DNA from 3 places in the Streptomyces sp. NPDC001027 genome. Region 2 is predicted to be linked to each of the others. Evidence: riboswitches for the same ligand, from Rfam matches in the RefSeq annotation. Region 2 holds a riboswitch; each other region holds the start of a gene.
The links. Region 2 has a riboswitch for cyclic di-AMP ahead of ABT300_RS35030 (M23 family metallopeptidase). Riboswitches for the same ligand answer to the same signal wherever they lie in the genome.

Region 1 (9,858 bases), on a different contig from region 2:
CGGCTGGCCCAGCTCGGCTACACCCAGGTTCTCGCCCGCCGCATGTCGGCGTTCTCCAACTACGCGGTCTCCTTCACGATCATCTCGGTCCTGTCGGGCTGCCTGACGCTGTACCTGTTCGGCATGAACACCGGCGGCCCGGCGGTGATCACCTGGGGCTGGGTGGCCGTCGGCCTCATGACGCTGTTCGTGGGCCTGTCGATGGCCGAGATCTGCTCGGCGTACCCGACGTCGGCCGGCCTCTACTTCTGGGCGCACCGGCTGGCGCCCCCGCGCTCGGCCGCGGCCTGGGCCTGGTTCACGGGCTGGTTCAACGTCCTCGGGCAGGTCGCGGTGACCGCCGGCATCGACTTCGGCGCCGCCTCCTTCCTCGGCGCGTACCTGAACCTCCAGTTCGACTTCGAGGTGACGCCCGGCCGGACGGTCCTGCTCTTCGCCGCGATCCTGCTGCTGCACGGCCTGCTGAACACCTTCGGGGTCCGCATCGTCGCCATCCTCAACAGCGTGAGCGTGTGGTGGCACGTGCTCGGCGTGGGCGTCATCGTGGGCGCGCTGGCCTTCGTCCCCGACAAGCACCAGTCGACGTCCTTCGTGTTCGGCGAGTTCGTCAACAACACGGGCTGGGGCAGCGGGGTGTACGTCGTCCTGCTCGGCCTGCTCATGGCCCAGTACACCTTCACCGGCTACGACGCCTCCGCCCACATGACGGAGGAGACGCACGACGCCTCGACGGCCGGTCCCAAGGGCATCGTGCAGTCCATCTGGACCTCGTGGATCGCCGGCTTCGTCCTGCTGCTCGGCTTCACGTACGCCATCCAGTCCTACGACGCCGCCCTCGCCTCGCCGACCGGCGCGCCGCCCGCGCAGATCCTGCTCGACGCGCTCGGCGCGACCGCCGGCAAGCTGCTGCTGCTCGTCGTCATCGGCGCCCAGCTGTTCTGCGGGATGGCGTCGGTGACCGCCAACAGCCGCATGATCTACGCCTTCTCGCGTGACGGGGCGCTGCCCTTCTCCCACGTCTGGCACACGGTCAGCCCGCGCACCCGCACGCCCGTCGCGGCGGTCTGGCTGGCGGCCGGCGGCGCGCTGGTGCTGGGCCTGCCCTACCTGATCAACGTGACCGCGTACGCGGCCGTGACCTCCATCGCCGTCATCGGCCTCTACATCGCGTACGTCATCCCGACGCTGCTGCGCGTCCGCAAGGGCGACGCCTTCGCGCGCGGCCCGTGGCACCTGGGCCGCTGGTCGAAGGCGATCGGCGTGGTGTCGGTGGCCTGGGTGGCCGTCATCACCGTCCTGTTCATGCTGCCCCAGGTCTCCCCGGTCACCTGGGAGACGTTCAACTACGCCCCGATCGCCGTCCTCGTCGTCCTGGGCTTCGCGGGCGGGTGGTGGCAGCTCTCGGCACGCAACTGGTTCCTCAACCCCGAGCACGAGAAGACCCTCGCCAGAGAGGCGGCACGGGCGGGCACGCCCGGCAAACTGCCCAACCCGTGACGGATCCCCGCCGCTTCCCGTCCTGCGACGCGGCCGTGTCCCCGATACCCGATCGGAGACACGGCCGCCTCCCGCTATGCTCGGGGAGGCAACATCACCGGGGCCCTTAGCTCAATTGGCAGAGCAGTGGACTTTTAATCCATTGGTTGTGGGTTCGAGTCCCACAGGGCCTACCGGTGCGGGAGAGGGTTCGCCCCCTCTGACCTGCTGCGCAGCGCCCGATCCGGCTCCGGCCGGGTCGGGCGCTGCGGCTTTTCGCGCTGTGGGCAAACCCGAAAGACCTCGCACGGACGGGTTCTACGATCTCGGTCCATGACGACTCCCGACTGCTACACCTGCGACCAGGAAGAACAGTTCGACGGCCTTCCGCCACGCGAGCGCGTCGTGCACGACGAGCACTGGCGGGCGGCCCACGCCTTCAACACGGCGGTGCCCGGCTGGCTGGTGCTGGTGCCCCGGCGGCACGTGACCGCCGTCCACGACCTCACCGACGCCGAGGCGTCCGCCCTCGGGATGTGGCAGGTCAGGCTCTCCCGGGCCCTTCGGAGGGTGACGGGTTGCGCGAAGACCTACGTCGTCCAGTTCGCCGAGGCCGAAGGCTTCGCGCACGTGCACTTCCACATCGTGCCGCGCATGGCCGACCTGCGGCCGGAGCACCGGGGGCCAGGCGTCTTCGAGCTGCTCCGGCGGCCCGAGGAGGAGTGGGTGACGCCCGACCGGGCAGACCGGACCGCGCTTCTGCTCCGGGCTGCACTTCGGTGAAGGCCGACCGCGTGCGCGGGACGCCGTTCCCGGCCGCCGGATCGGTCGTCAGGCGTCGGGTGCGTCCTCTTCGTTCTCCGTTTCGGGCGTGCCGATGACGTACGTCCCCTTCGCGGGCAGTGTCGCGACCAGCCCACGCTTGCGAAGTTCGACGATGGCGCGACGCACGGTGCCGATGCTCACGCGGTACAGGTCCGTCATGGCCCGCTCGCCCGGCAGGGCCGCCCCCTGCGGCAGCTTGCCGACTGCGATGTCCGCCGCGATGGCGTCGGCGAGTTTCACGTACTCGTAGCGCGGAAGCTCACTCATTCTCCCACCGTGCCGCAGCCCAACGCACATTGCAGGGGTGGAACGCGTCCCAACGCGGTGGGACGCAGTATTTGGCAGAGGGGTGCAGGGGGACGCGGTTACCGGTATGGTCGAAATGACAGAACCCCGGCGAGGTGAGCAGACCTCCCGGGGCGTGGCCAACGCTAAATAGGAGCGCCGACATGCATGACTTTATCCGTCGCACCCTCGACCGGGTGCGTCTTCTCCTCGCGCCCGGCACCGGGAAACGCCGTCGCACTCACCGCCAACGGCCCCGGCTGTGCCTGCACTTCACCGCCGTACGGCACGACCCCGCACCCGTGGGGCCGCGCCTCCCCCTCCACCGTTCCCCGTACGGGCTCGTCGGCTCACTGGACGGCGCGGAGTCCGTTCTCGTGCGCCCCTACCTCGCCGCGCACGATCGGGAGGCCGCGCTCCAGCAGCGTCGTCGGCTCGCCCTCGTCCTGGCCGCCGACTTCGGGATCGATCTGGACGGGCGCCTGATCGGCGCGCGGGAGGTGGCCGCGTGAGGCAGCCGGCGTTCTCCTCGCCCCCTCGGCTGCTGCCCTGGTCGTCCCCGGACGGCAAGCCCTGTTACCTGGTGACGGACGACCGGGGCAGCCGTCTCTCGCGTCTCGCCGACGAGTTGGAGGCCGAGCAGCTCGCCCTGGCCGTCGACGTGCTCGGCCTCGCCCGCCCGCTGCTGGACGACCCCGTGTCGCCGTACACCGAGGTGCGTTACGCGGGCATCCGGCTCGCCGAGTGCCTGCGGGACGCCCTGCGCGTGGCCGAGTCCCGGGGCATGCGCCTGCCCGCACCGGACGCCGCAGGCGTCAGACCGCGCTGAGGCCGGTGAGGGAGGCCAGCGGCAGCGTGTGCTGGGTCTGCAGAACCTTCGCGCGCAGGTAGCGGACGTTGTGCGGGGTGGTGAAGACGCCGGTCGGCACGCGGTCCTGCACGTCGATGTCCAGGCTCCGCAACTGCTCCGCCTTGTCGGGGTTGTTGGACAGCAGGTCCAGGGACGTGATGCCGAGGGCGCGCAGCATCTGGGCGGCCGCCGTGTAGTCCCGGTCGTCCTCGGGCAGGCCGAGCGCGGCGTTCGCCTCGTAGGTGTCGAGGCCCTGGTCCTGGAGGGCGTACGCGTCGAGCTTGTTGTAGAGGCCGATGCCGCGGCCCTCCTGGCGGAGGTAGAGCAGGACGCCGCCCGTCGTCGCTATCCGCTCGACGGCCTCGCGCAGTTGGGGGCCGCAGTCGCAGCGGGCGGAGCCGAACGCGTCGCCGGTCAGGCACTCGGAGTGCAGCCGGACCAGCGGGACCGAGCCCGCGGCCGGCTCGCCGAGGACGATGGCGACGTGCTCCTGGCCGTCGACGAGGCCGTGGAAGGTGACCAGCTCCGCGTCGACGGAGTAGCCGTCGTGGAAGCGGAGCGGGACCCGGACGCGGGCGCGCTGGGTGGCGGCAGGGGTGTCGGGCATGAGGGGCTCCCGGGTCCGGAGGGCGTTGACAGGGTGACGCTGGGCCGAATGTTGCTTCAGATTTGAAGCAAGTCCGACGAAACGAGACCCTACCCCATGCTTTAAATTTGAAGCAACTGGTTTGTGGCACGCCTCACGAGGCGCCGGAGGCCCCCGGCGTCCCGGAGCAGGGCGACGAACGCCGCCGCCACGGGAGCTCCTCGGGTCCGGTCTCGCCGCCCGCGTCCTCCTGGAAACCCTGGACGACCTGCGTGAAGATCTCCTCCAGCTGTCCCACCTGCTCTGGGGTGAGCCGGTCGAACAGGCCGGCGCGGACCGTCTCGACATGGCCGGGCGCGAGGTTCTCCAGGATCGCCATGCCCTCGTCCGTCAGGACCGCGACGGTGCCGCGCTTGTCCCAGCGGCACTCCTCGCGCCGCACCAGCCCGTCCTTCTCCAGCCGGGACACCGCGTAGGTCAGCCTGCTCCGGGTGATCTTCAGCTGCTCGGCGAGCTCGGTCATCCGCAGCCGCCGCTCCGGGGTCTCCGAGAGGTTGGCCAGGATGGAGTAGTACAGGTGGGGCAGGCCGGCCTCCTGCTGGAGCTGCCGGTCGATCGCGTCCTCCAGCAGGAGGTAGCCCGCGACGTAGGCGCGCCAGGCGCGTTGCTCCTCGGGGGAGAGCCAGCGAGTCGTCATGCACCCAGTGTAGGTTGTTTCAAACTTGAACCAAGACGTTCCACGTCAAGACCGCCGTCGGACCGAGCCCGGGAGCACGTCGATGCCGTACCCGTACGTCCTGCTGTCCGCCGCCGTCTCCCTCGACGGCTACCTGGACGACACCACGCCCGAACGCCTGCTGCTCTCCGGTCCCGCCGACTTCGACCGCGTCGACGCGGTAAGGGCGTCCGTGGACGCCATCCTCATCGGCGCCGGCACCATCCGCGCCGACAACCCCCGGCTCCTGGTGAACTCCCCCGAGCGGCGCGCCGTCCGGGTCGCCGCCGGCCGGCCCGCCTATCCGCTCAAGGTCACCGTCAGCGGCTCCGGCGACCTCGACCCCGCGGCGAACTTCTGGCACACGGGCGGCGAGAAGGCCGTGTACACGACCCAGAAGGGCGCCGAACGGGCCCGCGCGCTGGGCATCGCCGCGGACATCGTCCCGCTCGGCCCCGAGCTGGACTGGCGCCGCCTCCTCACGCACCTCCACGACGAGCTCGGCATCCGTCGCCTCATGGTCGAGGGCGGCGGAACCGTCCACACCCAGCTGCTCCAGCAGGGGCTCGCCGACGAACTCCAGCTCGTCCTCGCCCCGCTGTTCGTGGGCGACCCGGACGCGCCCCGCCTCTTCGGGCCGGGCGCCTACCAGGGCGGACGGCTGCGGCTGGTGGAGACGCGGCGCATCGAGGACGTCGTCCTGCACCGCTACGAGCCCACCGCCCCCGGCGCCGGAGGGCTCGCCGCCGCGGCCGACCGGCACTGGCTGGCCCTCGCCTGCGAGCTGGCCGCCCAGTGCCCGCCCTCGGACACCGCGTTCAGCGTCGGCGCGGTGATCGTCGCCGCCGACGGCACAGAGCTGGCGCGCGGGCACTCCCGCGAAGCCGGCGACCCGGTCGTGCACGCCGAGGAGGCGGCGCTCGCCAAGCTCGACCCGGCCGACCCCCGGCTGGCCGCCGCCACCGTCTACTCCAGCCTGGAGCCGTGCGCCCGCCGCTCCTCGCGTCCCGCCCCGTGCGCCCGCCTCATCCTGGACGCCGGCGTGCGCCGGGTGGTCACGGCGTGGCGCGAGCCGGACACCTTCGTCACGGCGGCGGACGGGACCGGCCTGCTGGCCGCCGCGGGCGTCGACGTCCTCGTACTGCCGGAGCACGAGGAGCGGGCGAAGGCCCCGAACCGGCACCTGCTGTGAGGCCGCGGCCGGGCCGCGACAAACCCTGGTGCTCGGCGTCCCCCGGATGACGTACACTTGAGACACAACGACGCGGGGTGGAGCAGCTCGGTAGCTCGCTGGGCTCATAACCCAGAGGTCGCAGGTTCAAATCCTGTCCCCGCTACTGAAGGCCGAGGGCCGGAATCCGAAAGGGTTCCGGCCCTCTGTGCGTTCGCCCTCGAGGTGCGCCATCACCCATTGTGACCGGGCGGCCGCCCTGAGCGCCGGGCCCGGATCGGCGTCGCGACGCATGTGGCTGGTGATGCACTTCGGACGAGGGGCAACTCGCCCGTTTTTCACCGCTGCTGGCCCGAAAGTCCAGGCCAGAAATGTTATTGATCAAGCAGAAGAGCTTGGAAACGCACCCCCGGGTCTATTAACGTTCGATAACGCAGCGCGGCCGTCCCAGCCGGCACCAGAGCCGACTCCGCGCGCGCACGCGCCGAATCCCGCGAGGGAACCGGGGAACCACCACCTTGGGGTGAATCACGCGGAAGCCTCCGTGAACTCGCAGAGTCCACGGCCGGTATACGCGCGTAGGAGACCTTCCGACTCCGAACCCGTCAGCTAACCCGGTAGGCGACGGAAGGAAAGGAGTGCGCCCGCGTGGCGTCCAACCCGCCTGCCCCCGAGGCCCCGTACGCGCCGGTCCGGCCCTCCGCCGAGACCTTCGGCTACGGCGGCTACCGCACCGACGAGGGCCCCTGGGAGGAGTGGAACCCCACCGCGGAGTCCATTCGCCCGGTACGCGGCAAGCACCGCGTCGCCAAGCAGCGCGGCGGCGGATTCGCCCGCAGCTCCACGGTCCTCGGCGTCGGCGTCATAGCCGCCGTCAGCGCGGGCGGGATGGCCAGCGCCAACACCGGCAAGGCCCCCGTCTCCATCTCCATGCCGGACCTGCCCGGCGTGGGCTCGCTGATCTCCGAGGACGAGCCCGCCCCGGAAGCCGCGTCCGCCCTGGCCAGCTTCGGCTCCGAGGCCGCCGTCGACACGGACGCCGACGCCGACGCCGCCCAGAGCGTCGCCGACGCCGGCGAGGCCCTGCGCAGCCGGATCATGGCCCAGGCCGAGTCGCAGAAGACCCAGGTCGAGGTCAAGGCCGCCGCCGCGGCCGCCAAGGCGAAGGTCGACGCCGTCGTCAAGGCCGAGAAGGAGGCGCAGGCCAAGGCCGACGCCGCGAAGAAGAAGGCCGCCGAGGAGGCCGCCGCCAAGGTCGAGGCCGCGCGCCTGGCCGAGCTGGCCAAGCAGTACACGCTGCCCACCTCCTCGTACACCATCACCTCGACGTTCGGTCAGGCCGGCTCCCTGTGGTCCTCCGGCTACCACACCGGACTCGACTTCGCCGCGCCCACCGGCACGCTCATCAAGGCCATCCACACCGGGACCATCACCGAGGCGGGCTGGGCCGGCGCCTACGGCTACCGCACCATCATGACCCTGGACGACGGCACCGAGATCTGGTTCTGCCACCAGTCGTCGATCAGCGTCAGCGTCGGCCAGAAGGTCGCCACCGGTGACGTGATCGGCCGCGTGGGCGCCACCGGGAACGTCACCGGGGCGCACCTGCACCTCGAGGTCCACCCGGACGGCAACGCCGACGGCATCGACCCGGCGGCCTGGCTGCGCAGCAAGGGCCTCAACCCCTGAGCCCTCCCTCGAGGACGCCTGAGTCGTCTCTCGAGGAGCTTTCAGGACCATCGAGCAACGGCAGCCCTGACGGCCACCCCCGACGTCAGGGCTGCCGCTTGTTCACCTGTTCTTCGTGTCCCGAGCGGAATGGCGTGACTGCCGCGTCCGTTGAGACGAAGCATGACTTCTCTGCGCACCATCGGCTCCTCCGACCTCGAGGTCTTCCCGCTCGCCCTCGGCGGCAACGTCTTCGGCTGGACCGCGGACGAGGCGGCCTCCTTCGCCGTCCTCGACGCCTACGCGGCCGCGGGCGGCAACTTCGTCGACACCGCCGACTCCTATTCGGCGTGGGTCGACGGCAACAGCGGCGGTGAGTCCGAGACCATCGTCGGCAGGTGGCTGAAGGCCCGCGGCAACCGGGAGGACGTCGTGATCGCCACCAAGGTCAGCCAGCACCCCGACTTCCCCGGTCTGTCCGCCGACAACATCAAGGCCGCCGCCGACGCCTCGCTCCGCCGCCTGGACACCGATCACATCGACCTCTACTACACGCACTTCGACAAGCCCGAGGTGCCCGTGGAGGAGATCGTCGGCGCCCTCGACGAGTTGGTGAAGGCGGGCAAGGTGCGGCACATCGCCGCCTCCAACATCTCGCCCGAACGCCTCCAGGAGTCCCTGGAGTTCTCCGACCGCGAGGGCCTCGCCCGGTACGTCGCACTGCAGCCGCACTACAACCTGGTCTCCCGCGACACCTACGAGGGCGGCCTCCAGAACCTCGCCGCCCGCTTCGGCCTCGCCGCCGTCCCGTACTTCGCGCTCGCCGCCGGTTTCCTCACCGGCAAGTACCGGCCCGGCACGACCGTCGAGAGCGCCCGCGCCGGCGGCGCCGCCAAACACCTCGACACGACGCGGGGCCGCAGCGTCCTCACCGCGCTGGACGAGATCGCCCGCGCCCACGACACCCAGGTCGCCACCGTCGCCCTGGCCTGGCTCGCCGCGCAGCCGACGGTGGCCGCGCCCATCGCCTCGGCCCGCACGGTCGAGCAGCTCCCGGCGCTGCTCGGGGTGGCGGACCTGGAACTCACGGAAGCGGAGGTCGCCCGCCTGACCCAGGCGTCGGCGTGACCTGATCGACTCGCGGTGCCACGGCTCTACGGCGCTACGGCTCTACTGGCGGGGGTCGGCCGCGGGGCGGGTGCCCGGACCGGGACCGGGGCCGGGGCCCGGTGGATACCCGTAGCCGTACCCGTACGAGGGGGTGTGGCCGTTCCGGTGGTCGGTTCCGGGGGAGTGGGGCCGACCACCGTACGCCGGGCTCTGGCCGTACGCCGGGCCCTGCCCGTATCCCGGCGCCGGGCTGTACGCCTGACCCGGGGCTCCGTACCCCTGGCCCTGGCCGTACCCGTGCGTCCCGTACGTCCCGTGCGTCCCGTACGCAGGCCAGGGTGGCGGGGGCATCCGTACCGGTGGTGCCGTCATGCGGGCCGCGTGGTCCAGCGCGGGACGGGCGACGTCCTTGCGTCGCCACAGCTCGTTCAGCAACTCCCGTTCGCGGACGAGGAAATCGGCGCCGGCCCGTCCCTGCCGGCCGCGGTGGCGCAGGAACGCGAGCGATGTCGCGTACGCCTCGTACTGGGCCACCGCACGGGCCGCAGGCCTGCCGAGGTGACGCCCGGCGTGCACCCGGGCCAGCCGCCGGGCCCGCATCGAGCCCAGCGCGAACGGTTCGGCCGGGGTGAGCCAGCCGGCGGCCACATAGGCGGGCAGCTCCTCGCGGACCGTGCGCAGCTCGCGCTGGCGCGTCCACACCACCAGCCAGGTCAGCAGCCCGAACGCGGGCACCATGATCGCCGCGTACACCGCGAAGAACCCGAGCTCGCCGAACGACGAGGAGCCGTTCCACAGGGCGTGCATGCCCATCGCGAGGAGCAGCCCGGACAGCGGAAGCAGCACGCGCCGCACGTGCTGGCGCTCCCCGGAGAGCGCGGCGACGCCGAAGCCTATGCCGGTCAGGACGGTGAACAGGGGGTGCGCGAACGGCGACATGACGACGCGCACGAAGAAGGTCGCGGCGGTGACGGAGGCGATGCCGCTGTCGCCGGTGAGCTGGTCGGTGCCGAAGGCGGTGCCGAGGTAGAGGATGTTCTCGGTGAACGCGAAGCCGGTGGCGGTGATCCCGGCTATGACCACGCCGTCGACGATCCCGGTGAAGTCCCGTCGGCGGAAGAGGAAGACGAGCAGGACGGCCGCGGCCTTGGCGGACTCCTCGACGACCGGCG
Region 2 (9,858 bases):
CGGTGGGCGGGCACGCCGTCGAGTTCCTTCAGATCCTCGGGAAAAGCCTGGTTCACGGCGTACAGGCGTCCGGTGAACCCGGCCTCCCGGAGATTGCCGAGCACGCTGCGGCCCACCCCGCCCGGAGCGCGACCGACGCCGACGACGGCGACCGAGCCGGGCGTCAGGAGCCGCCGCACGGAGTGCGCCTCGGCACGCTGTTCCCGCGCGCGTTGCACGGCGACGGAGCGTTCGGTGGGCTCGAGGTCGAACTCCAGGCGGACGACGCCGTCCTCGAAGCTGCGCTTCTGGGTGTAGCCGGCGTCCGTGAACACCTTGATCATCTTGTTGTTGGCGGGGAGCACCTCGGCGGCGAAGCGACGGATGCCGCGCTCGCGCGCGACGGCCGCGATGTGTTCGAGGAGGGCGGAGGCCACGCCTCGTCCCTGATGGGCGTCCTGGACGAGGAAGGCCACCTCGGCCTCGTCGGCCGGCGCGGAGGCGGCCATGCCGTCGGCGCCGATGCGGTCGTAGCGCACGGTGGCGATGAACTCGCCGCCGACCGTGGCCGCGAGTCCCACCCGGTCCACGAAGTCGTGGTGCGTGAAGCGGTGGACGTCCTTCGCGGACAGGCGCGGGTAGGGCGCGAAGAAGCGGTAGTACTTCGACTCGTCCGACACCTGCTCGTAGAAGCTGACCAGGCGCTCGGCGTCGTCGACGGTGATCGGGCGGACGCGCGCGGCGCCGCCGTCGCGCAGCACGACGTCGGCCTCCCAGTGGGCGGGGTACTCGTGCCGGTCCGACGCGCTCTGCATGGGGCCCAGACTACGGCTCGCTTCCGACAACGGCGCGAGGCAGTCTGGAGGGCGCACGCCGGGTCGAGGCCGCGATCCGGCGACCGCATGGTGACGGGACACCCAGGGACCGTCCCTCATCCGCGTCACATGTGGAACACTGGTCTAGACAACCTGAGACACCGAAGGGCAGCATCACATGGCTGAGCGCCGCGTCAACGTCGGCTGGGCCGAGGGCCTCCACGCCCGCCCCGCTTCCATCTTCGTCCGGGCCGCCACGGCCGCAGGCATCCCCGTGACGATCGCCAAGGCCGACGGCAACCCCGTCAACGCGGCCTCCATGCTGGCCGTTCTCGGCCTCGGCGCCCAGGGAGGCGAGGAGATCGTCCTCGCCTCCGACGCCGAGGGCGCGGACGCCGCGCTCGACCGGCTGGCGAAGCTGGTCGCCGAAGGCCTCGAGGAACTCCCCGAGACCGTCTGAGCACCGCCGCGTTATGCGGTGAAGGGCTCGTCCGAATTATCGGGCGAGCCCTTCGCATTTCCCGTGCACAGGCAGCAGAAATAATCCCCCTCGAATTACTCCTTCTTTGTATACGGCTCCCGTGTTAATGCCGCAGACCCGTCATGTTTACGGGAGGTTGCGAAGTCCTCACACGATCGGCCCGCTCCGGCCCTTTGGAAAAGCGCAGCCGGTGCGCGAGGGTCGCGCGCTCGGTGTGCAGCGCGGTGACCGCCCGCGCGCGCTCCCCGTCGCCGCGCGTCACCGCGTCGACGATCGCGCCGTGCTCCGCCCAGGACTCCACGGGGTCGGCCGGCGCCTCCACCGCGTACATCCAGGCGATCTTGTGCCGGAGCTGGGTGAGCATCGACGCGAGGGCAGGGCTTCCGGAGGCCTGGGCGAGCGTCTCGTGGAACCAGCCCCCCAAGGAGCGCAGATCCTCGCTGTTGCCCCTCCTGGCCCGCTCCTGACCCAGCCGGACGAGCCCGCGCAGCACCTTCAGATGGGCCTCCGTGCGCCGCTGGGCGGCCCGGGAGGCGCCGAGCGGCTCCAGCAGCAACCGCATCTCCAGCAGGTCGGCCGCCTCCTGCTCGGTGGGCTCCGCCACGCACGCGCCCGCGTGCCGCCGGGTGACGACGAAGCCCTCGGCCTCCAGGGTGCGCAGCGCCTCGCGGACCGGGACGCGCGAGACGCCGTAGCGGCGGGCGAGGAGTTCCTCGGTGAGGCGGCTGCCGCGTTCGTAGACACCCGCGACGATGTCGTCCCGGACGGCCGTGCACACCGAGTGCGCCGGAATTCGCATGACGGACCTCCGCCTTAATCCCCGTGAAACGTCGACGGTTGACGTGTGTTCCGTGACTCTATTGCAATGAGCGGGAATTTCCGACGGGGAGCCGGAATCCAGGGATATTTTTTGGACAGCGGGGCCCCGAAAACGGCGAAAGCCCCGGCCGAGGGGCCGGGGCCGAACGATCTGTCGCCGTCGGGCGTCAGACGTTGACGCCGTGCTTGCGGAGATAGGCGACCGGATCGATGTCCGAGCCGTACTCGGGGGTCGTGCGCGCCTCGAAGTGCAGATGCGCTCCGGTGACGTTGCCGGTCGCGCCGGACAGCCCGATGCGCTGGCCCGGGGTGACCGTCTGGCCCACCGACACCTCGATGGACGACAGGTGACCGTACTGCGTGTACGTCCCGTCGTTCATCTTCATGACGACCTGGTTGCCGTAGGCGCCGCCCCAGCCCGCCTCGACCACGGTGCCGAAGCCGACCGCGTGCACGGTGGTGCCGCTGGCCGCGTGGAAGTCGACGCCGGTGTGGCTGCCGGAGGACCACAGCGAGCTGCTGGCCTGGTAGCCGGTGGAGACGTAGGAGCCGGTGATCGGCGACACGAAGGTGTTGAGAAGCTTGCGCTCGGCCTCACGGGCGGCACGCACGCGTGCCTCGCGCTCCTCCACGGCCTTCTTCGCGGCGGCCTGGCGGGCGGCCTCCTCGAAAGCCGCCTTCTTCTGCGCGGCGACCTGCTCGTCGACCTGGTCGGCGACCGACTCGGCCACGGACTCGCCGGCCGTGACGACCGGGATCAGACCGGTCTGTTCGGGGGTGGGCTCGGCCGCGAAGGCCTGGGTGGAGGCGACGGAGGCCATCACACCGGTACTGGTGAGCGCCGCCACGCCGACCGCGCGAGCGGTGGAACGCTGCATCCGGCTGGGCCGGCGGTGCTTCCCGGTGGCGCAGGTGAACGCCATGAAGTCAGAGGTGTCCTTTCCTTCCCTCTCGCCTACCGGGTTAGCTGACGGGTTCGGAGCAGGAAGGTCTCCTACGGACCCCCTCGTGTGCACGCGGGCGTCCGATTCACCCCAGGGACTTCACAAGTGGGTCCCCGGCTCCCCTGGCTCGCGCCGTACGGGGACTCGGCGATGACTGTCCGGTGCCGCAGCTTGCGGCGCAGTGCCTGACGGACAGCCCGGATGAAGCTAAGCGGCGAAGGGATCAATCCTCAAACGGATCACGGTTTTTGTAGCGCATCCCACAGTGCAGACAGGCCACGTCCACCCCAATTCGGACAAACAGAAGCCCTGGTGACGCTCGGTCGACCAGGGCCTCTGCGCGTGCGTGCCGTTGCCGCCGCGATCCACGGCTACTCGGCTTGTCGGCTCGGCTTGTCGGCTACTCGGCGGACACGACCTTCACCTCGCCGATGCCGAGGGCCTCGACGGGCGCCTTGATCTGGGCCGCGTCGCCCACCAGGACCGTCACCAGACGGTCCACCGGGAAGGCGTTCACGGCCGCCGCGGTGGCCTCCACCGTGCCGGTCGCGGCGAGCTGCTGGTACAGAGTCGCCTGGTAGTCGTCGGGCAGGTGCTGTTCGACCTGGTCGGCCAGCGTGCTCGCGACGGCCGCCGCGGTCTCGTACTTCAGCGGCGCCACCCCGACCAGGTTCTGCACGGCGACGTCGCGCTCGGCGTCGGTCAGCCCCTCGGCGGCGAGGGTGCGCAGCACCTTCCACAGGTCGTCCAGCGCAGGACCGGTGTTCGGGGTGTCGACGGAACCGCTGATGGCGAGCATCGCGGCGCCCGAGCCGTCCGGCGCGGACAAAAGGACCTGCCCGAAGGCGCGAACGCCGTAGGTGTAGCCCTTCTCCTCACGCAGGACGCGGTCCAGACGGGAGGTGAGGGTGCCGCCGAGGCAGTAGGTGCCGAGCACCTGGGCGGGCCACACACGGTCGTGCCGGTCGGCGCCGATCCGGCCGATCAGCAGCTGCGTCTGGACGGCCCCCGGGCGGTCCACGATGACGACCCGGCCGGCGTCGTCGGCGGTCACCGGCGGCACGGGCCGCGGCTCGGCGGCGGAGCCCGTCCAGGCGCCCAGGGTGTCGCCCAGGAGGGCGTCCAGGTCGACGCCGGTGAGGTCGCCGACGACGACGGCGGTGGCCGTCGCCGGACGGACGTGCTTGTCGTAGAAGGCGCGGACGGCCGCGGAGTCGATCTTCTCGACCGTCTCGGCGGTGCCCTGGCGCGGACGCGACATGCGGGCGGTGGCCGGGAACAGCTCCTTCGAGAGCTCCTTGGCGGCGCGCCGGGAGGGGTTGGCCAGCTCGTGCGGGATCTCGTCCAGGCGGTTGCGCACGAGGCGCTCGACCTCGCTGTCGGCGAACGCGGGGGCCCTGAGGGCGTCCGCGAGCAGACCGACGCCCTTGGTCAGGCGCGAGGCCGGGACCTCGAGGCTGATGCGGACGCCGGGGTGGTCGGCGTGCGCGTCCAGGGTGGCGCCGCAGCGCTCCAGTTCGGCGGCGAACTCCTCGGCGGAGTGCTTGTCGGTGCCCTCGGTGAAGGCGCGCGCCATGATCGTGGCGAGGCCGTCGAGACCCTCCGGCTCGGCGTCCAGCGGAGCGTCGAGCAGGATCTCGACGGCGACGACCTGCTGGCCGGGGCGGTGGCAGTGCAGCACCGTCAGGCCGTTGGCCAGGGCGGTCCGCTCGGGCGCCGGGAACGCCCAGGGCTTGGCCTCGCCCGCCTGGGGCTGGGGGTGGAAGTCCATCGTGGCGAGCTCGGTCACCGGGCCGCCTCCTCGTTCTCGTCCTGGTCGGCGGGGGCTTCGGCGGCGGTGGGCTCGTAGACGAGCACCGCGCGGTTGTCGGGACGCAGGCGGGCCTGGGCGATCTCCCGCACCTCCTCGGCCGTCACGTCCAGCACACGCTGGACCGCGGTGAGGGCGAGCTGCGGGTCGCCGAACAGGACGGCGAACCGGCACAGTTCGTCGGCGCGGCCGGCGACCGTGCCGAGGCGGTCGAGCCATTCGCGCTCCAACTGGGCCTGGGCGCGCTCCATTTCCTCGGCCGTGGGGCCCTCCTCGGCGAACCGGGCGAGCTCCTCGTCGATGGCCTCCTCGATGACGGGCACCTCGACGTCGCCGGACGTCTTCACGTCCAGCCAGCCCAGGGAGGGCGCCCCGGCGAGCCGCAGCAGGCCGAAGCCGGCCGCCACCGCCGTGCGGTCGCGGCGCACGAGCCGGTTGTAGAGACGGGAGGACTCGCCGCCGCCGAGGACGGTGAGCGCCAGGTCGACGGCGTCGCACGCGCGCGTGCCGTCCTCGGGCAGACGGTAGGCCGCCATCAGGGCGCGGGCCGGCACCTCCTCCTCGACGACCTCCCGCAACTGCTCGCCGATGACGTCGGGCAGGGAGCCGTCACGCGGCTCGGGCTTGCCGTCGTGCCCGGCGATGGAGCCGAAGTACTTCTCGACCCAGGCGAGCGTCTGCTCCGGGTCGATGTCGCCGACCACCGACAGGACGGCGTTGTTGGGCGCGTAGTACGTGCGGAAGAACGCGCGCGCGTCCTCCAGCGTCGCCGCGTCCAGGTCGGCCATCGAGCCGATCGGCGTGTGGTGGTACGGGTGGCCGTCGGGGTAGGCGAGGGCCGTCAGCTTCTCGAAGGCCGTGCCGTAGGGGACGTTGTCGTAGCGCTGACGGCGTTCGTTCTTGACGACGTCGCGCTGGTTCTCCATCGACTCGTCGTCGAGCGCGGTGAGCAGCGATCCCATGCGGTCCGCCTCCAGCCAGAGGGCGAGCTCCAGCTGGTGGGCGGGCATGGTCTCGAAGTAGTTGGTGCGCTCGAAGCTGGTGGTGCCGTTCAGCGAACCGCCCGCACCCTGGACGAGCTCGAAGTGACCGTTGCCCTTGACCTGGCCCGATCCCTGGAACATGAGGTGCTCGAAAAGGTGAGCAAGGCCGGTACGGCCCTTGACTTCATGGCGTGAGCCGACGTCGTACCAGAGGCACACCGCCGCCACGGGGGTCAGGTGGTCCTCCGAGAGCACCACACGCAGGCCGTTGGCCAGGCGGTGCTCGGTCGCTGTCAGGCCCCCGGAGCCTGCCTGGGCTGTGGCGGTGTGACCCATGGGCATGTACGTCCCTTCCGATCGCGGACGCGGTCGTCGAAACCGCGGTTTTCCTGCCGGTCCTGTCACTGTATGCAAGCGTGCGGACAGGAGGCGAAGTTCCCGGACGACATACGCCGAGAGCGAGATCGCGTAGCCTGCGGGCAGCCGTGGACGAGGCGGCTTCGCGGGCGGGGCCGAAGGGCCGACGCCGGGTCCTCGCCCGCCCTGTCAGTGCCACGGTCCACAATGGTCCGCGTCAGATCCCGTCACACGCCCCAGCAAGGAGCCGGCAGCGATGGCCCGCCGCAGCACGAAGACCCCGCCGCCCGACGACTCGTACGAGGAGCGGATCCTCGACATCGACGTCGTCGACGAGATGCAGGGCTCCTTCCTCGAGTACGCGTACTCGGTCATCTACTCCCGCGCCCTGCCGGACGCCCGTGACGGTCTGAAGCCGGTGCACCGCCGCATCGTCTACCAGATGAACGAGATGGGCCTGCGCCCGGAGCGCGGCTATGTGAAGTGCGCCCGTGTCGTCGGCGAGGTCATGGGCAAGCTGCACCCGCACGGCGACTCCTCGATCTACGACGCCCTGGTGCGCATGGCCCAGCCCTTCTCCATGCGCGTGCCGCTCGTCGACGGCCACGGCAACTTCGGCTCCCTGGGCAACGACGACCCGCCGGCCGCCATGCGGTACACGGAGTGCCGCCAGGCCGCGGCGACGAGCCTGATGACGGAGTCGATCGACGAGGACACGGTCGACTTCGCGCCGAACTACGACGGCCAGGAGCAGGAGCCGGTCGCGCTGCCCGCCGCCTTCCCGAACCTGCTGGTCAACGGCGCATCCGGGATCGCGGTCGGCATGGCCACGAACATGCCGCCGCACAATCTGGGCGAGGTCGTCGCGGCAGCCCGCCATCTGATCCGCTACCCCGGCGCGGATCTGGACGCCCTGATGAAGTTCGTCCCGGGCCCCGACCTGCCGACCGGCGGCCGGATCGTCGGCCTCTCCGGCATCCGCGACGCCTACGAGAACGGCCGCGGCACGTTCAAGATCCGCGCCACGGTCGCGGTGGAGACGGTCACGGCCCGCCGCAAGGGCCTGGTCGTCACCGAACTGCCCTTCACGGTCGGCCCCGAGAAGGTCATCGCCAAGATCAAGGACCTGGTCGGCTCGAAGAAGATCCAGGGCATCGCCGACGTCAAGGACCTCACCGACCGGGCGCACGGTCTGCGCCTGGTCATCGAGATCAAGAACGGCTTCGTGCCCGAGGCGGTCCTTGAGCAGCTCTACAAGCTGACGCCGATGGAGGAGTCCTTCGGCATCAACAACGTGGCGCTGGTGGACGGCCAGCCGCTCACGCTGGGCCTGAAGGAGCTGCTGGAGGTCTACCTCGACCACCGGTTCGACGTCGTGCGACGCCGCAGCGAGTTCCGCCGCACCAAGCGCCGTGACCGGCTGCATCTGGTGGAGGGTCTGCTGACGGCCCTCGTCGACATCGACGAGGTCATCCGGCTGATCCGCTCCAGCGAGAACAGCGCGCAGGCCAAGGAGCGCCTGATGGAGCGCTTCGGGCTGTCGGAGATCCAGACCCAGTACATCCTGGACACCCCGCTGCGCCGCCTCACCAAGTACGACCGCATCGAGCTGGAGGCGGAGAAGGAGCGGCTCACCGGGGAGATCGCCGAGCTGACCCGGATCCTGGACTCGGACGCGGAGCTGCGCAAGCTGGTCTCCGCGGAACTCGCCACGGTGGCCAAGAAGTTCGGCACCGAACGGCGTACGGTCCTGCTGGAGTCGTCGGGCGCCACGGCCGCCGCGGTGCCCCTCCAGGTGGCGGACGACCCGTGCCGCGTCCTGCTGTCCTCCACGGGCCTGCTGGCCCGCACGGCGAACGGCGATCCCTTCACGGCCGAGGACGGGGACGGGGACGGCAAGCGCACCAAGCACGACGTGATCGTCTCGGCGGTGCCGGCCACCGCGCGCGGGGAGATCGGCGCGGTGACGTCCTCGGGCCGTCTGCTGCGGATCAACGTCGTCGACCTGCCGCAGCTTCCGGACACGGCGTCCGCGCCGAACCTGTCCGGCGGGGCCCCGCTGGCGGAGTTCGTGTCCCTGGAGGGCGCCGAGACGGTGGTCTGTCTGACCACGCTCGACGAGTCGTCGCCCGGACTGGCCATCGGCACGGAACAGGGTGTCGTCAAGCGGGTCGTGCCCGACTACCCGACGAACAAGGACGAGCTGGAGGTCATCGCCCTCAGGGACGGGGACCGGATCGTCGGCGCCGTCGAACTGCGCACCGGCGAAGAGGACCTGGTCTTCATCACGGACGACGCCCAGCTGCTGCGCTACCAGGCCTCCCAGGTGCGCCCGCAGGGCCGTCCGGCGGGCGGCATGGCGGGCGTCAAGCTCACCGAGGGCGCGAAGGTCATCTCCTTCACGGCCGTGGACCCGGCGGCGGACGCCGTGGTGTTCACCATCGCCGGCTCCCGGGGGACGCTGGACGACTCCGTCCAGACGACCGCCAAGCTGACCCCGTTCGACCAGTATCCGCGCAAGGGCCGCGCCACCGGCGGTGTGCGCTGCCAGCGGTTCCTGAAGGGCGAGGACTGCCTGTCGCTGGCCTGGGCGGGCCCCGTCCCGGCCAAGGCCGCCCAGAAGAACGGTCTGCCGGCCGAGCTGCCGGAGATCGACCCGCGCCGTGACGGCTCGGGCGTGTCGTTGGCGAAGACGGTGAGCGTGGTGGCGGGGCCGATCTAGACGGCGGCCTCTTCCGGTCCGCCCGCCCAGACGTCGGCCGTCCCGGGGAGGTCCCCCTCGGGACGGTCCTCCTCGGGGTCCTGGACGAAGCGCAGGACGCCCCACATGCCGTGTTCGTCGGCGTGAGGGGCGTCGCTGCGACAGCCCTCGAGTTCCTTGCCGAGGGCTGCGGCGTCGATGCCGGCGCCGATGAGCACGAGCTGGGTGAGGCGGGCGCCGGCACCGGGCCAGGGGTGGGGGTAGAAGCGCAGGAAGGGCCCGACCGCGTGCACGGCGTACCGGTTGACCGGGTCGTGCGGACCGAAGTCGACGTACCCCTTGATCCGGTAGAGACCCTCCGGCCTGCTGTCGAGGAACCGCATCACACGGCGCGGGTCTAGAGGGACCTCGGAGGCGAAGGAGACACTGTCGTAGCCGGCGTGCAGATGCCCGCCGCCCGCGTCCGCGCAGCCGTCGTGCCCATCCGCTCCCTGTGCGTCGGTGTGCCGGTGCAGGTCGTCGAAGGACAGCTGCCCGATGCGCTCCTCGCTCGGCCGGCAGTCGAAGAGGAGCTCGGGGTCCACACGGCCGTGGGTGGCCGGCACGACGGCGGCCCGGTCGGTGAGGGTGCGGACGAGCCCGAGGACGCGCTCGGGGTCCGGTGCACGGTCGAGCTTGTTCACGACGACGAGATCGGCGAGGGCGACATGCCGGTCGATCTCGGGGTGCCTCGCCCGCGTGTCGTCGAACTCGGCCGCGTCGACGACCTCGACGAGCCCGCCGTAGACGATCCCCGGGTGATCGCTGGCGAGCACCATGCGGACGAGTTCCTGCGGTTCGGCGAGGCCGCTGGCCTCGATCACGACGACGTCGATGCCGGAGCCTGGCCGGGTCAGCCGCCCGAGGTAGACGTCCAGTTCGCCGGCGTCGACGGCGCAGCACAGGCAGCCGTTGCCGAGCGAGACGGTG
Region 3 (9,858 bases), on a different contig from region 2:
GGGCCGCTTCCGCGCGGGGTGAGCCCCCGGGGTCATGGGTTCAGGGCCCCCGGTTCGGGGCCGCCGGCTGACGGCTACCGGCCGTACGGGTACCCGTGCTGGTACGGGTTCGGGCTCGGGTGGCCCGCTCCGTACGCCGGGGCCGCCGGGGCCTTCTTGTCGAACATCGCGAACAGCAGCATCCCGGTCGCCATCAGCAGGGTGATGAGGAACATGCCGCCGAAGTAGGCGTCCGAGTCGTCGTTGTCGGAGGCCACCGTGGCCGTCACGATCGCCACTTCGTACAGCGCGAACGAGCCGAAGGCCACCCAGTCCGAGGACAGGCCGCGGCGGATCCCCACATAGAGGAACGGCACCCACGCCAGGAAGCCCAGCGAGAGCCATACCAGCACCACCCAGGCGAGCCGCTCGAACCAGCCGCCCTCCAGCCGTCTCGCCGTGCCGGTCACGGTCGTCGTCGGCATCGTCATGTCGCCCCCCAAGGTCACCCGGGAGCAAGGGTAGGACATGGGCGGCCCGCGTCGGGCCCCCGCTTCTTTACCGTGACGTAAGTGAATCTTGTGCCGCTCCCGACGTACCGTTTCCCGTTCACGGGGATGCCTCGGGGTACCGTGCGTGCGGCGCCGCGACGTCGAGTCGACGCCGTATCGTCGTACCGGTCGAGGGGAGAGACCCGTACGACGCCGCCGTGCCGGCGAGGACGCCGTACGCGCAGAATCACAGACGAACGATGGGGTGGGGACGCATGGCCGAGCACCGGCAGTCCAGGAAGCGCAGATACATCACGTGGGGCGTGGCCGGCGCGGCCGTCCTCGCGGGGGCCGGGATAGCGGCGCAGACCTCGATGGCGGCCACCGTGTGGCCCGCCCAGAAGACGTACACCGGCCGTGCCTTCGACGCCTGCACCGCGCCCTCGCTTGCCGCGATGAAGGCCTGGAAGACGGACGGCTACTACGGCGGCGCCGCCGTCTACGTCGGCGGCAAGAACCGCGGCTGCGCCCAGCCCAACCTGACCGCGTCGTGGGTGAAGTCGGTCAACACGCTCGGCTGGAAGCTCATCCCGCTCTACGTCGGCGCGCAGCCGCCGTGCCAGACCGGCTCCAGCCCGGAGAAGATCATCGCCTCCACGGCCACCTCCCTCGGCGCCACGGACGCCGCGGACGCCGTCGCCAAGGCCTCCGCGCTCGGCATGAAGGCCGGCAGCCCGATCTACCTCGACATGGAGGCGTACGACATCACGAACAAGTCGTGCAACGACTCCGTGCTGGCGTACGTCCGCTCCTTCAGCAAGACGCTGCGCGCCAAGACGTACCGGGCCGGCTACTACGGGTTCAGCAGCTCCAGCGCCAAGGCGATCGCCACCGCGACGAACAAGACGGACCTGCCGGGCAACCTCTGGTACGCGCTGTGGGACAAGAAGGACACCACGACCACGGACTGGCCGTGGGGCGCGACCCAGTTCACCGGCCACAGCCGCGGCCACCAGTACCTGGTCAACAGCAAGGAGACCCGCGGCGGCTACACGATCACCGTGGACCGCGACTCCTGGGACGCGCCGGTCGCCCTGGTCGGCTGAGAGCGCCCCGAACCCGCCGAGCCGACCGCCCGCACCGACGGGCGGGCGGCGACCGGGCGGCGACCCGGGCGATGGGTGAACGGGGAGCGGGCGGGCAGTGGGCGCGGCGGTGCCGGAAGTCCTGGTGAATCGTTGGTCGAATGGGTTGGCCGCAGCCGCGCCACTGCCTACCATCGATCACCGCAAGACCTTGTGCACCGCCGCACAATCTCCTCGGGAGGCTTCCTTGCACCGCCGTCGTCGCACCGCGCTCCTGCTGTCCGCCGCGATCGCGGCGGCCCCTCTCCTCACCGCCTGCGGCAACGACGCCCATCCGGGTGCGGCGGCCGTCGTGGGCGGTCAGCGGATCACCGTCTCCCAACTGGAGAGCCGGGTGGACGAGGTGCGCTCCGCGCAGCGCGCGGCCGTCACCGACGACGCCCAGTACGCGCAGGTCGTCGGCCAGACCGGCGGGCTCGCCCGGGACACCCTGCACGGCATGGTCCTCGACCAGGTGCTGCACCACGCCGCCGACGACGCGGGCATCACCGTCACTCCGCGCGAGGTCCAGGAGATGCGGACCGGCCTGGAACAGCAGGCGGGCGGCGCGAAGGGCCTGGAGACGGCGTGGCTGCAGCAGTACGGCATCCCGCCGCAGCGCCTCGACGAGAACCTGCGTCTCCAGCTGGAGGCCCAGAAACTCGCCGCCCAGCTCGGCACGACCACCAGCCAGCCCGCGTTCTGGAGCGCTCTGTCCAAGGCGTCCACGTCTCTCGGCGTCGACCTCAACCCGCGCTACGGCAGCTGGGACGCGCAGAAGGTCGCCCGCGTCGACGCGAAGACCCCGTGGGTGCGGGAGGTCACGGCGACCGGGACCAAGCAGACGACCTGACCCCATGCGCACAGTGCGCGGCGCGACCCGTGATCGGACGCGCGACGCCGTGAGCGACGTGCCCCGCCATCGATCCGACCATGTGATCGTGTGACCGGAAGGCCTGCCCTGTGGACGACTTCCGGGGCAGGCCGCGGACGTGGGTTACGTTCGGGGGGTGAACGCCATCAGCTCCGCCGACGCCGACGCCGCAGTCACCGCCCCGGGCCGCGTCGTCCTGCTCACCACCAGCCACCGCGTCGCCCCCGGTCTGCTGTCCTGGCCCGCCTGGCAGGCCCTGCGCGCGGCGGACCGGGTGCTGTGCGCGGACGGCGCGCACCCGCAGCTGCCCTATCTACGGGACGCGGGCATAGCGGTCGAGGAGAGCTCGCCGACCGCCGAGGAGCTGGTCGCCGCCTGCGCCGGGGGCCGCACCGCGGTGGTGGTGGCGACCGGCGAGGGCGAACCGGCCCTCACGGACGGTCTGGCCCGGCTGGCGGGCTCCGGCCGGGTGTCGATGCCGGAGCTGGAACTCCTCCCCGCCTCCTACGACCTGCCGGGCGCCCGGCTGCTCGACCTCGTCCAGGTCATGGACCGCATCCGCGAGGAGTGCCCCTGGTCCTCGCAGCAGACCCACCAGGGCCTGGCGAAGTACGCGATGGAGGAGGCGTACGAGCTGGTCGAGGCGATCGAGGACGGCGACCGCGACGAACTCCGCGAGGAACTGGGCGACGTCCTGCTCCAGGTGGTGTTCCACGCCCGGATCGCCGAGGAGGACGAGGAGTCCCCGTTCTCCGTCGACGACGTCGCGGGCACGATCGTCGCCAAACTCGTCCACCGCCACCCCCATGTCTTCGGCGACGCCACCGCCACCACGCCGGAAGAGGTCAAGGAGCACTGGCTGCGCACGAAGGCGGTCGAGAAGCGGCGGGCGTCGGTGACCGACGGCGTTCCGCTCCACCAGCCCTCGCTGGCTCTCGCGGCGAAGCTGGTCGCGCGAACCCGCACGGCCGGGCTGGACGTGCCGCTGCCGGCCGCCGAGGGCGTCGGCTACGAGCTGCTCGCCCTCGCCGCCCGGGCCGAGTCGCAGGGCGTGGACCCGGAGGCGGCGCTGCGGGCGGCGGCCCGGTCCTACCGGGACGCGATCCGGGTCGCCGAAGGCCTCCCCGACCGCCCGTCCCCGTCCTCGCCCTCGTCCCTGTCTCCGTCGTCGTCCGGGTCCTCGTCGTCCGAGCCCTCGTCCCCGTCGTCGGGCGAGGGAGCGTGACGGAGCGCCTCGGGAAGCCCGCTACGGTCGGGGAGTGACCGACCCGACCCACCCGAACGGCCCGACCCGTCCGACCGAGCAGACCGGCTCGGCCCGCTCGTCCCGGCCGTCCCCGGCCGACGCGCCGCCCGCTCCCGAGCTCTTCACCTGGGAGTTCGCCACCGACCCCTACCCCGCCTACGCCTGGCTGCGGGAGCACGCCCCGGTGCACCGGACCGCGTTGCCGAGCGGGGTCGAGGCCTGGCTGGTCACCCGGTACGCCGACGCCAAGCAGGCCCTCGCCGACCCGCGGCTGTCCAAGAACCCCGCACATCATGACGAGCCCGCCCACGCCCGGGGCAGGACCGGCATCCCCGGGGAGCGCAAGGCCGAGCTGATGACCCATCTGCTCAACATCGACCCGCCGGACCACACCCGGCTGCGGCGACTCGTGAGCAAGGCCTTCACCCCGCGTCGCGTCGCCGAGTTCGCGCCGCGCGTGCAGGAGTTGACGGACCGGCTGATCGACCGGTTCGCCGCCGAGGGCCGTGCCGACCTCATCCACGACTTCGCCTTCCCTCTCCCCATCTACGCGATCTGCGACCTGCTGGGCGTCCCCGAGGAGGACCAGGACGACTTCCGCGACTGGGCCGGGATGATGATCCGGCACGGCGGGGGCCCCAGGGGCGGCGTCGCCCGGTCGGTGAAGAAGATGCGCGGCTACCTGCTGGAGCTCATCCACCGCAAACGCGCCGGACTCCCCGACGAACCCGCCCCCGGCGAGGACCTCATCTCGGGTCTGATCCGCGCCTCCGACCACGGCGAGCACCTCACGGAGAACGAGGCCGCCGCGATGGCCTTCATCCTGCTGTTCGCCGGCTTCGAGACGACGGTGAACCTCATCGGGAACGGCATGTACGCCCTCCTGACCCATCCCGCACAGCGCGAGGCCCTGCAGCGGTCCCTCACCGAGGACGGCGGCGACCGGGCCCTGCTCGCCGCGGGCGTCGAGGAACTGCTCCGCTACGACGGCCCCGTCGAACTCGCCACCTGGCGGTTCGCGACCGAGCCGGTCGTCATCGGCGGCCAGGACATCGCAGCCGGCGATCCCGTCCTCGTCGTGCTGGCCGCCGCCGACCGCGACCCGGCTCGCTTCACCGACCCCGACACCCTCGACCTCTCCCGCCGTGACAACCAGCACCTCGGCTACGGCCACGGCATCCACTACTGTCTGGGCGCCCCGCTGGCCCGGCTGGAGGGCCAGACCGCGCTCGCCGCCCTGCTCACCCGGCTTCCCGACCTCCGACTGGCCGTGGAACCGGCGGAGTTGAGGTGGCGCGGCGGCCTCATCATGCGCGGCCTGCGCACGCTGCCGGTCGAGTTCGCCCCCGCCCCCGCCCCCAAGCCCGCGCCTGGCCCGGCGTCCGACGGATCCGTCGGCCCGTGACGGATCCGTCGGCCCGTGACGGGTCTGATCTGACCGGAGGGGTCTGACCGGAGGGGTCTGACCGGGCCGTCCGACCAGGAGGTCTGACCGGGTGTCAGCCCGGATTGTGACCATACGACGGAGTAAAGGTGACCGATCCTCAAGTCTGTGATCTTCACGTGATCTGCGCGGCATTAACTTGTGACAAGTGATCGTCTGCCGATACGTTCACTCGTCAGCGCGACGCGTCAGCTCACTCGCCCGCGCCGGCACTGCTGTCCAGAGAAAGGCCCTCGCATGCTCTCCGGGAACGGTCGTCACCGTCGCCCCCGCCAGGCGCCCGCGCTGCTCGTCGCGGCCGGGGTGACCGGCTCCGCCATCGCCATCCCGCTGCTCGCCGCCTCCGGTGCGAGCGCCGCGGACGGCACCGTGTGGGACAAGGTGGCGCAGTGCGAGACCGGGGGCTCGTGGAGTGCCGACGGCGCCGGCGGCGAGTCCGGCGGTCTGAGCCTCACCCAGCAGGACTGGAACGCCTACGGCGGACTCGACTACGCGGCGAGCCCCGACCTGGCCAGCCGTAACCAGCAGATCGCCGTGGCCCAGAAGGTGCTCGCGGCGAAGGGCGTCGGCGCGTGGGGCACGTGCGGGCTGACCTCCGGGCTCACCAAGGAGAACGGCGCGCTGGCCGTGGACACCGGAGTGGCGGGCGATTCTTCGGGTTCGTCCGGCTCATCGGGTTTGTCGGACCTGTCGCGAGGGCTGTCGGGTTCTTCGGGCTCCTCGGGTTCTTCGGATTCCGGCGGCGACTCGACCGGCTCCAGCGGTTCGACCGGATCAGCCGGATCGACCGGATCGACGGGATCATCCGCATCGTCCGACTCGTCCGGCGATTCCTTGAGTTCACCCTCTGCGTCGCCTTCATCCCCTTCGTCCCCATCGTCCCCTTCTGCCGCCTCCGGCGACTCCGGCGGGGCCGGCCGTCAGGGCGACCCGCAGGCGGCCGACGGCTCGACCTCGGGGACTCCGGATGCGGACGACTCGGACAAGTCGGTCCAGGATGTGGGTTCCTGGAACCTCGTCGACACCGGCGCACTCGGCTCCGGCCGCCATCGCGGCACCACGGCCGACGAGCCGGCGGCCGAGGGCGCCGACGCCGGGACCGGCGGTGCGTCCACCGCCTCGACGGGGCGGCATGCCGCGGCCGGCTATGTCGTCCAGGAGGGCGACTCCCTCGCCTCCATCGCCGACTCCCTTGGCCTGCACGGCGGATGGCGTGCCCTCTACGCCGAGAACAAGGACGTCATCGGCCCCGACCCGAGCGACATCACCCCCGGTCAGACCCTCGACACAGGGGTCCAATAGGGCGCAAAGCCCAAGAAAAACAGCGGGAGTTCACGTCACGCTTCGCGCCGAATGTCCGATTTGGCGAAAGTGTGGGATGAGTCTCAGAAGCCCTGATCGTCTTTGAAATTCCGCGGATCGCGTGTCTACGGTCGTGACCGCTCGGCAACCCGAGCCCCGGCCGTCGCAACGCCGAATCCTGCCAGCGGCTGCCCGGGAACAGTCGTCGCGTCAAGCGCCGTAGGCAGGAGCGGGGGACCCAGGTAAGTGCCGCACCGGGAAGTCACCGGAGCGGCTTGGGGTGAAGCCACCCCTCCACGGAGCGAGGTCTCCGACGGAGGAGCGGCCGGGCAACTCACTTGGCCCGAACCCGACAGCTCACCTCGCAGGCGTCGGTGAGGGGATCCACCATGCTGTTTTCCGGTAAGGGCAAGCACCGTCGTCCGTCCAAGGCCACCCGCGCCGCCGCTCTCGCCGGTGTCACCGGCGTCGCCATCGCCGCCCCGCTGCTGGCGGCCGGCAACGCCTCCGCCGCCACCGCCTCCGAGTGGGACGCGGTCGCCCAGTGCGAGTCCGGCGGCGACTGGTCCATCAACACCGGCAACGGCTACTACGGCGGCCTGCAGTTCTCGTCCTCCACCTGGGCCGCGTACGGCGGCACGCAGTACGCCTCGCAGGCCAACCAGGCCTCCAAGGCCCAGCAGATAGCCATCGGCGAGAAGGTCCTCGCGGGTCAGGGCAAGGGCGCCTGGCCGGTCTGCGGCAAGGGTCTGTCGGGCGCCTCCTACGACGGCGGCGGCGCCTCCTCGAACTCGGGCTCCTCCAGCTCCTCCGGCTCGTCGGACAGCAGCAGCTCCCGCTCCACCGAGCAGAAGAGCAGCTCCCGCTCCACCGACCGTCCGGCGGCCGCCAAGAAGTCCAAGACGGTCACCACCCCGACCGGCGAGAAGGTCAAGAAGGGCGACGGCGAGTACAAGGTCGTCAAGGGCGACACCCTCAGCTCCATCGCCGAGAAGCACAAGGTCAAGGGCGGCTGGCAGAAGCTGTTCCAGCTGAACAAGGACATCGTCCAGGACGCCGACCTCATCTACCCGGGTCAGCAGCTGCACCTGAAGTGACAGCCGGCTGCCGATGTCGGCGCTGACGTCGATGCCGACGTCGATGCCGACGCCGGCGAAGCCGCAGCGCTCTCCCGGTGAAGGCCGCTGCCCGAGGGCCGCGTGAAGGTCCCCTGCCTCCCCCCACCCCCCACGGGCTCCCCGTCCCGGTGCGTGTTCCCCCGTACGCACCGGGACGGGGTTTTTCTTGCACCCGTCGGGCAGCGCCCGCCCGGCCCTTCGGGCAGCCGCCCGCCCCGCCCCCGCCGACAATCGTCCGCCCGCCCCTGCCGGACGGCCGCCCGCCCGGTTTCGCGCACTGTTTCCGCGGTCTTTCGGACGGCTTTCCCCCGCCGCTTTGTTCCGGACAGGAACAATGTGTACGGTCAGTCCGTCCACGGGACGGTCGGTCGGTGGCCGACGCTCCGCAGACGGTTAGGCTCTAGGCGCAAGGCCACGCGCCGCGCACTTTCAGCGTCACATCCCATGAAGGAGATGCTCGTGCCGTCCATCGACGTCGTCGTAGCCCGGGAAATCCTGGACTCCCGAGGCAACCCCACGGTCGAGGTCGAGGTCGGCCTCGACGACGGCAGCACGGGTCGTGCCGCCGTCCCGTCCGGCGCCTCCACGGGCGCCTTCGAGGCCATCGAGCTGCGCGACGGTGACCCGAACCGCTACCAGGGCAAGGGCGTCGAGAAGGCCGTCCTCGCCGTCATCGAGCAGATCGGCCCGGAGCTCGTCGGCTACGACGCCACCGAGCAGCGCCTGATCGACCAGGCCATGTTCGACCTGGACGCCACCGACAACAAGGGCTCCCTCGGCGCCAACGCGATCCTCGGCGTCTCGCTCGCCGTCGCCCACGCCGCCTCCGAGGCCAGCGACCTCCCGCTCTTCCGCTACCTGGGCGGCCCGAACGCGCACCTGCTGCCCGTTCCGATGATGAACATCCTGAACGGCGGCTCGCACGCCGACTCCAACGTGGACATCCAGGAGTTCATGATCGCCCCGATCGGCGCGGAGTCCTTCTCCGAGGCGCTGCGCTGGGGCGCCGAGGTCTACCACACCCTCAAGAAGGTGCTGAAGACCAAGGGCCTGTCCACCGGCCTCGGCGACGAGGGCGGCTTCGCCCCGAACCTCGAGTCCAACCGCGCCGCGCTCGACCTCATCATCGAGGCCATCCAGCAGGCCGGTTACGTCCCCGGCGAGCAGATCGCGCTCGCGCTCGACGTCGCCGCGTCCGAGTTCTACAAGGACGGCAAGTACGAGTTCGAGGGCAAGTCCCGCTCGGCCGCCGAGATGACCGAGTACTACGAGGAGCTCGTCTCCGCGTACCCGCTCGTCTCCATCGAGGACCCGCTGTACGAGGACGACTGGGCCGGCTGGAAGGTCATCACGGACAAGCTGGGCGACAAGGTCCAGATCGTCGGCGACGACCTCTTCGTCACGAACCCCGAGCGCCTGGCCCGCGGCATCGAGGAGGGCTCCGCCAACGCCCTGCTCGTCAAGGTCAACCAGATCGGCTCGCTGACCGAGACCCTCGACGCCGTCGAGATGGCCCAGCGCAACGGCTTCAAGTGCATGATGTCCCACCGCTCCGGCGAGACCGAGGACGTCACCATCGCCGACCTCGCCGTCGCGGTGAACTGCGGCCAGATCAAGACCGGCGCCCCGGCCCGCTCGGACCGCGTCGCCAAGTACAACCAGCTGCTGCGCATCGAGGAGATCCTCGACGACGCCGCGGTGTACGCCGGCCGCTCCGCCTTCCCGCGGTTCCGCTCCGCGAACCACTGAGCGAGGCCGACGCCTGACCCCACCCGGGGTAAGGCCTAGCCAGTCGCACGAACGTCCCCGTACTCGGTCCCGTACCGTGTGCGGGGACGTACGCACGTGGGAGACGGGAGGCGCAGCACATGGCCGTGAAGGACCGGGACCGTTTCTCCACCGCGACCAGGATCAAGCTGCTCGGCGAGCAGACCGCGGCCCGCGTGTACCGTTCGCAGACCAAGCGCCAGGCCCGCCGCTCCCGCCTCACCGGCCGCGCGGCCCTGCTGGCCATCGTCCTGTGCACGCTGATCGTGGCCCTGGCGTACCCGATGCGCCAGTACGTCTCCCAGCGCGCGGAGATCGCCGACCTGGAGCGTGAGAAGCAGCAGGCCGGCGAGCGCGTCGAGCAGCTGCGCGACCTCAAGGCGCGCTGGCAGGACGACGCGTACGCCGAGCAGCAGATCCGGCTGCGGCTGCACTACGTGCTGCCGGGGGAGACCGGTTACATCGTCGTCGACCCGGACGCCGCCAGGCAGTCGCGCGCCGACCTCGGGGCGG

Region 1: linked by a shared signal. The riboswitch ahead of ABT300_RS11115 (M23 family metallopeptidase) and the one ahead of ABT300_RS35030 (M23 family metallopeptidase) in region 2 are both predicted to bind cyclic di-AMP.
Region 3: linked by a shared signal. The riboswitch ahead of ABT300_RS10000 (transglycosylase family protein) and the one ahead of ABT300_RS35030 (M23 family metallopeptidase) in region 2 are both predicted to bind cyclic di-AMP.

What each region holds. Positions count from the first base shown of each region.
Region 1 is NZ_JBEPBI010000027.1:22,398-32,255, reverse strand. Features, by position in the region: gene ABT300_RS11165 (amino acid permease) at 1-1,497, shown strand, start outside; tRNA gene ABT300_RS11160 (tRNA-Lys) at 1,598-1,670, shown strand; gene ABT300_RS11155 (HIT family protein) at 1,810-2,259, shown strand; gene ABT300_RS11150 (GntR family transcriptional regulator) at 2,308-2,568, opposite strand; gene ABT300_RS11145 (hypothetical protein) at 2,751-3,098, shown strand; gene ABT300_RS11140 (hypothetical protein) at 3,095-3,415, shown strand; gene ABT300_RS11135 (GTP cyclohydrolase II) at 3,402-4,043, opposite strand; gene ABT300_RS11130 (MarR family winged helix-turn-helix transcriptional regulator) at 4,177-4,719, opposite strand; gene ABT300_RS11125 (dihydrofolate reductase family protein) at 4,802-5,929, shown strand; tRNA gene ABT300_RS11120 (tRNA-Met) at 6,001-6,074, shown strand; cyclic di-AMP (ydaO/yuaA leader) riboswitch at 6,381-6,547, shown strand; gene ABT300_RS11115 (M23 family metallopeptidase) at 6,557-7,597, shown strand; gene ABT300_RS11110 (aldo/keto reductase) at 7,760-8,704, shown strand; gene ABT300_RS11105 (PrsW family intramembrane metalloprotease) at 8,747-9,858, opposite strand, start outside.
Region 2 is NZ_JBEPBI010000223.1:1,045-10,902, forward strand. Features, by position in the region: partial or broken gene ABT300_RS35015 (GNAT family N-acetyltransferase) at 1-794, opposite strand, end outside; gene ABT300_RS35020 (HPr family phosphocarrier protein) at 973-1,254, shown strand; gene ABT300_RS35025 (GntR family transcriptional regulator) at 1,379-2,074, opposite strand; gene ABT300_RS35030 (M23 family metallopeptidase) at 2,262-3,017, opposite strand; cyclic di-AMP (ydaO/yuaA leader) riboswitch at 3,032-3,198, opposite strand; gene ABT300_RS35035 (M16 family metallopeptidase) at 3,439-4,827, opposite strand; gene ABT300_RS35040 (M16 family metallopeptidase) at 4,824-6,173, opposite strand; gene ABT300_RS35045 (DNA gyrase/topoisomerase IV subunit A) at 6,445-8,910, shown strand; gene ABT300_RS35050 (CobW family GTP-binding protein) at 8,907-9,858, opposite strand, start outside.
Region 3 is NZ_JBEPBI010000023.1:14,209-24,066, forward strand. Features, by position in the region: gene ABT300_RS09965 (HNH endonuclease family protein) at 1-22, shown strand, start outside; gene ABT300_RS09970 (hypothetical protein) at 75-470, opposite strand; gene ABT300_RS09975 (glycoside hydrolase domain-containing protein) at 746-1,576, shown strand; gene ABT300_RS09980 (SurA N-terminal domain-containing protein) at 1,803-2,447, shown strand; gene ABT300_RS09985 (nucleoside triphosphate pyrophosphohydrolase) at 2,605-3,693, shown strand; gene ABT300_RS09990 (cytochrome P450 family protein) at 3,728-5,119, shown strand; gene ABT300_RS09995 (LysM peptidoglycan-binding domain-containing protein) at 5,396-6,460, shown strand; cyclic di-AMP (ydaO/yuaA leader) riboswitch at 6,666-6,846, shown strand; gene ABT300_RS10000 (transglycosylase family protein) at 6,850-7,557, shown strand; gene eno (phosphopyruvate hydratase) at 8,032-9,327, shown strand; gene ABT300_RS10010 (FtsB family cell division protein) at 9,447-9,858, shown strand, end outside.